DNA from 2 places in the Streptomyces sp. NPDC015144 genome. Region 1 is predicted to be linked to the other one. Evidence: riboswitches for the same ligand, from Rfam matches in the RefSeq annotation. Region 1 holds a riboswitch; the other holds the start of a gene.
The links. Region 1 has a riboswitch for glycine ahead of gcvP (aminomethyl-transferring glycine dehydrogenase). Riboswitches for the same ligand answer to the same signal wherever they lie in the genome.
Positions count from the first base shown of each region.

Region 2: another riboswitch for glycine. It lies ahead of gcvT (glycine cleavage system aminomethyltransferase GcvT); the one in region 1 lies ahead of gcvP (aminomethyl-transferring glycine dehydrogenase).

Region 1 covers NZ_JBIBUU010000025.1:9,122-12,320, reverse strand. The annotation lists gene gcvP (aminomethyl-transferring glycine dehydrogenase) at 1-1,472, opposite strand, end outside; glycine riboswitch at 1,667-1,764, opposite strand; gene ACF08W_RS30920 (PRC-barrel domain-containing protein) at 1,866-2,246, shown strand; gene ACF08W_RS30915 (DNA polymerase IV) at 2,171-3,199, opposite strand, start outside.
Region 2 covers NZ_JBIBUU010000030.1:4,846-8,044, reverse strand. The annotation lists gene ACF08W_RS32855 (AAA family ATPase) at 126-821, opposite strand; glycine riboswitch at 986-1,083, shown strand; gene gcvT (glycine cleavage system aminomethyltransferase GcvT) at 1,224-2,339, shown strand; gene gcvH (glycine cleavage system protein GcvH) at 2,518-2,895, shown strand; gene glyA (serine hydroxymethyltransferase) at 2,918-3,199, shown strand, end outside.

The sequences.
Region 1 (3,199 bases):
CGCAGCATCGCGGTCTCGGAGCGGTGCTGGTGGAAGACCGGGTGGGTGAGGACCGCGTCGGTACGCAGCAGCCCCTCGGGCAGCGCGTCGGCGACGGTGGCGTCCAGCTCCTCGATGTCGCCCTCGGCGCCGAAGGCGGCCCAGACGGCGGCGATCTGCGTCCGCGTGGTGGTCTCGTCGCAGGCGACGGAGACCAGGTCCGCGTCGACCGGGCGCAGGTTGACGCCGCGCGCACGGGCCTCGGCGACGACCTCGGCCGCCTTGCCCGGGACACGGACGGTGAGCGTGTCGAAGTGGGCGCCGGTCACGACGTCGACACCGGCGGCACGCAGCCCCGCGGCCAGGATCGCGGCGTAGCGGTGGGTGCGCCGGGCGATCGTCCTCAGCCCGTCCGGACCGTGGTAGACGGCGTACATCCCGGCCATGACGGCGAGCAGCACCTGCGCGGTGCAGATGTTGCTGGTGGCCTTCTCACGGCGGATGTGCTGCTCACGGGTCTGCAGGGCCAGCCGGTACGCCTTGTTGCCGTCGGCGTCGACGGAGACGCCGACGAGGCGGCCCGGGAGGCTGCGGGCGAACTTCTCGCGCACGGCCATGTAGCCGGCGTGCGGGCCGCCGAAGCCCATCGGGACGCCGAAGCGCTGGGTGGTGCCGATGGCGATGTCCGCGCCCAGCTCGCCGGGGGAGGTGAGCAGGGTCAGCGCCAGCAGGTCGGCGGCGACCGTGACGATCGCGCCCAGCTCGTGGGCCTGCTCGACAAGGGGGCCGAGGTTCCGCACCTCGCCGGAGGCGCCGGGGTACTGCACCAGGACGCCGAAGACACCGCGCTCGGCGATCTCGGCCGGGATGCCCCCGGACAGGTCGGCGACGACGACCTCGACACCGGTCGGCTCGGCGCGGGTCTCGATGACGGCGACGGTCTGCGGCAGGGCGTCGGCGTCGACCAGGAAGACGCCGTTCTTCACCTTGCCGACGCGCCGGGAGAGCGCCATGGCCTCGGCGGCGGCGGTGCCCTCGTCCAGCAGGGAGGCACCGGAGGTGGGCAGCCCGGTCAGGTCGGCGACCATCGTCTGGAAGTTGAGCAGGGCCTCCAGGCGGCCCTGGGAGATCTCCGGCTGGTACGGCGTGTAGGCCGTGTACCAGGCGGGGTTCTCCATGACGTTGCGCAGGATCACCGGCGGGGTGAAGGTGCCGTAGTAGCCGAGCCCGATCATCGGGGCCAGCACCTGATTGCGGTCCGCGAGGTCGCGCAGCTCGGCGAGGACCTCGGCCTCGGTACGCGCGGCCGGCAGCCCGAGGGCCTCCGTGCTCCTGATGACATCGGGCACCGCGGCCGCGGTGAGTTCGTCCAGCGAGCCGTAACCGACCTGGGCGAGCATCTTCGACTGCGCCTCGGCATCGGGTCCGATGTGGCGCTGCTCGAACGGAATACCCTGCTCCAGCTGGGAGAGCGGAGTGCGACGGGGGGTCATGGTGGAGGCCTCCTGGTCTGTCACGACCTGCGAGGGGCACCCCGGCGCGGGTGCCCGAACGGCCTCCCCCTCTGTCATCTCGACCTGAGAGCTTCACCGGCGCGCTTTGCGGCGTACCGGCTTTCACCGTCGGTGAGGTCGGGATTCGTACCGGCACCCGGCCGTACGAAGCCTGTCCTGCTTTCCAGAGTGACCTCGTCCGTGCGGTACGGGGGCCTGAGAGATTCCGGGGAGGATTTGCTCCTTCGGCGCCCTCCGGATCAGCTCCGAAGGACTCTCCCGCACGGGGTCAGCGGCCATGACCAGCCTACCAGCGGGGTTCGTGGCCGATTTCTCAAGTGGCCGACCACCCGGATCTGGCCTTTTGTAGTGCTTGTGGAGTAGTTGCGACCAATGGGAGGGACCGTGCAGACCGACATCGATCCGCGGAGCCTGATCGGCCGCAAGGCGTTCGACCGCAAGGGCGTCAAGATCGGGACCGTGGACGAGGTGTACCTCGACGACGCGACCGGGGTCCCGGAATGGGCGGCCGTACGCACCGGGCTCTTCAGCCGGGACGCGTTCGTACCACTGGAGCCCAGTGAATTCGTGGCGGACACGCTCCGCGTCCCGTTCGACCGGGCACTGATCAAGGACGCGCCCGACTTCGGCGTGGGCCGTCACCTCTCCCCCGAGCAGGAGCTCCAGCTCTACCGCCACTACGGGCTCGACTCCCCGCCCGGCGACGTCCCCCCGGACCGGGACTTCGGCAGGCTGGCCGGCCAGGACGAGTAGTCCGGCGGATTCCTCACCAGCGGCAGCGGCTCGGCCGGTCCGAGCTCCGGATCGTCCGTGCGGAACGTACGCACCCGGCCGGGCGGTGACTCGGGCTCCTCGAACCGCACCGTCACCCGGCCGACACCGCTGCCCTGCACCCAGCCGTGGCCGTACTCGGTGTGCTCCACGTCGTGTCCGGCGGACCAGCGCCGGGCCGCGCGCTCCTCGACCGTCTCCGGGGCCTTAGCCCCGGGCTCGCCCCTTTCCCCGGCCCCGTCCTCCTCCGCCGCCGGTGGCTCCTCCAGCGGCCCTCCCGCCACCGCCCGCTCCCCTGCCGCAGCCTGGGCGAAGAGATCCTCCTGCGTGTAGTCGGCGAGCCCCGTGACGCCCACGCCGAGGAGCCGGACGCCCCCGGTGGTGTCCACGGCCTCCAGGAGCCGCGCGGCGGCCTCACGGACCACCGTGGGATCGTCCGTGGGCCCGCGGAGCGTCTCGGACCGTGTGAGCGTCGAGAAGTCGTAGCGGCGCACCTTCAGCACCACCGTCCGTCCGGATCTGCCCGCGCCCCGCAGCCGCTGTACGCACCGGTCGGCCAGGCGCTCGACCTCCGACCGGATCCGGACCCGGTCGTGGAGATCGGCGTCGAAGGTGTCCTCCACCGACACCGATTTCGCGTCCCGCTCCGCGACCACCGGCCGGTCGTCGTGCCCGAGCGCCATCCGGTGGAGCGCGCCGCCGTGCGCCTTGCCGAGCAGCCGTACGAGCTCGTCCTCACCGGCCTCGGCCAGGTCGTCGACGGTGGTCATCCCGGCGCGGCGCAGATGGTCCGCCGTCGCGGGCCCCACCCCGGGAAGGATCCGCACCGGTTTGGGGGCGAGCAGCGCCCGCTCCGTGCCCGACGCTATCAGCCGCAGCCCGTCCGGCTTGGCCTCCTCGGAGGCGATCTTGGCCAGCATCTTGGATCCGGCGAG
Region 2 (3,199 bases), on a different contig from region 1:
CTCACCCACGCTTCCGCGCTTCCGCGCAGAAGGTTAGCGCCCGGCCCGGGGCGGCCCCGCGGCCGGCGCCGCGGCTCCCCGGCCACGCCGGGCACCGGCCACCGGCTCCCCGGGCCGGCCGGGGGTCAGGCCCCCGCCCGCGGCCGGCCGGCCGTGAAGACGATCCGCCCGATCCGCCCCGCCGCCTCCCGGTCCAGGAGCACCGCCGAGGCGCAGCCGGCCGGAAGCACCCCGTCCGCCGTGGCCGCCATCAGTCGGCCCACCGCCCGGCGGTGCCGGGCGAAGGCGTACGCCGACACTCCGCGCCCGCGCTCGCGCTGCCCGTCCCGGGCGGTCTGCGGGTCGACGTCGAGCAGGACCAGGTGCAGGAGGCGGCCCCGGCGCCGGGCGGCCCGGGCCAGCCAGCCCCGTACCCACGACTGGGTCCCGCAGTCGTGGACGACGGCCGACTCGCCGGAACGCAGCACCCGCCACAGCCCCCAGTAGTGGTCGAGGCGGACCAGCGGGCGGTAGAGGGCGTAGGGCAATAACCGGGGCATCACCCGCGCCCAGCGGTCCCGGACGTCCTGCGAATCGACGGCGTGGGCGGTCGTCACCACCCGCCGGATCAGCGTCGACTTCCCGCTGCCGGGCAGCCCGGAGACCACCACCACGTCCCCCGCCGCGAAGCGCAGCCCGCGCGGGCCGCGCCCGGCCCGCGCGCGCAGGTCCCGCACGACGGGCGCCGACCCGGCGGGCACCGCCCGGACCGCGCCCCCCGGCCGCTCGGCCGGCGCACCCCGTGCGCCCCCCGCGGTCGTCGCGTACCGCTGCAACGTCATCGCCCTCCCCCATCGGTCGGCCCACCCCAGCCCCATGCCCCTGAAGTGTAAAGAAAAGGTAATGCGGCACAACCGCCCGTGTCGGTGGTTTCCACCGGGGGACCGGGGGCCCATTCCCGCGCGATGCGTGCGATGATGACCCCGCCAACTGCATAAAGGCCGCTTGAATCCGCGCGGGAGAGTCCCGGTCACTGTCCGTGCCGGGCGCCGAAGGAGCAAGTTCCTCCCTTGAATCTCTCAGGCCCCGTACCGCGTGGATGAGGCAGATCTGAAAAGCGGGCCGCTTCGCGGCTCCACCCAAGGTGCAAGCCGAACCCGTCCGGGGCTCTCGGCGAACCTCTCAGGTTCCGATGACAGATGGGGAGGGATCGTCCTTGTCGTCATGTTCCGGGAGTCATACTCATGAGCACCGCACCCCGCCTCACCGCCCTCGATGCCCTGCACCGTTCGCTGGGCGCGACCATGACCGACTTCGCGGGCTGGGACATGCCGCTGCGGTACGCCAGTGAGCGCGACGAGCACAACGCGGTGCGCACCCGGGCCGGACTCTTCGACCTGTCGCACATGGGCGAGATCACCGTCACCGGCGCCGGGGCGGCGGCCTTCCTGAACTTCGCGCTGGTCGGCAACATCGGCACCATCGCCGTGGGCCGGGCCCGCTACACGATGATCTGCGCCGAGGACGGCGGCATCCTGGACGACCTGATCGTCTACCGGCTCGGTGAGACCGAGTACATGGTCGTCGCCAACGCGGGCAACGCCCAGATCGTGCTGGACGCGCTGACCGCGCGGGCCGAGGGCTTCGACACCGAGGTCCGCGACGACCGCGACGCGTACGCGCTGATCGCCGTCCAGGGCCCGGAGTCCCCCGCGATCCTGGCCTCGGTGACCGACGCCGACCTGGACGGCCTGAAGTACTACGCCGGGCTGCCGGGCACGGTCGCCGGGGTCCCCGCGCTGATCGCCCGTACCGGCTACACCGGTGAGGACGGCTTCGAGCTGTTCGTCGCCCCCGCCGACGCCGAGCAGCTCTGGAAGGCGCTCACCGAGGCGGGCGCCGGGCGCGGCCTGGTCCCGTGCGGGCTGTCCTGCCGCGACACGCTGCGCCTGGAGGCGGGCATGCCGCTGTACGGGCACGAGCTGACCACCGGGCTGACCCCGTTCGACGCCGGTCTCGGCCGGGTCGTGAAGTTCGAGAAGGAGGGCGACTTCGTCGGGCGCAAGGCCCTGGAGGCCGCCGCCGAGCGCGCCGAGACCGCCCCGCCGCGCAAGCTGGTCGGGCTGGTCGCCGAGGGCCGCCGGGTGCCGCGCGCCGGCTTCCCCGTGACCGTCGGGGGCGAGGTCGTCGGCGAGGTCACCTCCGGCGCCCCCTCGCCCACCCTGGGCAAGCCGATCGCCATGGCCTACGTCGACGCCGCGCACGCCGCGCCGGGCTCCGAGGGCGTCGCCGTGGACATCCGGGGCAGCCAGGAGCCGTACGAGGTCGTGGCGCTGCCGTTCTACAAGCGTCAGAAGTGACGCGCCGGGCACCGGGAACCCCACCGGCGCCCCGCGAACCGGCACGGCCGCGCCGAAGGAACGATGCTGCCGGGCCGGAGGAAACGGCGCGGCGACTTCACAGAAGTGACGTAATCGCGTCTCACACCGTAAGACCACCGTTCATCAGCACTCCCCCGCGTACAGGAGAATTCAGACCATGAGCAACCCCCAGCAGCTGCGGTACAGCAAGGAGCACGAGTGGCTGTCGGCCGTGGAGGACGGTGTGGCCACGATCGGCATCACCGAGTTCGCGGCGAACGCCCTCGGCGACGTCGTCTACGCCCAGCTTCCCGAGGTCGGCTCCGAGGTGACCGCGGGCGAGACCTGCGGCGAGCTGGAGTCGACCAAGTCCGTCAGCGACCTGTACTCGCCCGTGACCGGTGAGGTCACGGCGTTCAACCAGGACGTCGTGGACGACCCGTCGCTGGTGAACACCGCACCCTTCGAGGGCGGCTGGCTGTTCAAGGTACGCGTCGCGGAGGAGCCGAAGGACCTGCTCTCCGCCGACGAGTACACCGAGTTCTCCGGCAACTAAAGAGACCCCAAGGGACCACCTGATGTCGCTTCTCAACTCCTCCCTCCACGAGCTGGACCCGGACGTCGCCGCCGCCGTCGACGCCGAGCTCCACCGCCAGCAGTCCACCCTCGAAATGATCGCCTCGGAGAACTTCGCTCCGGTCGCGGTCATGGAGGCCCAGGGCTCCGTCCTCACCAACAAGTACGCCGAGGGCTACCCCGGCCGCCGCTACTACGGTGGCTGCGAGCACGTCGACGTCGTCGAGCAGATCGCCATCGACCGGATCAAGGCGCTGTTCGGCGCCGAGGCCGCGAACGTCCAG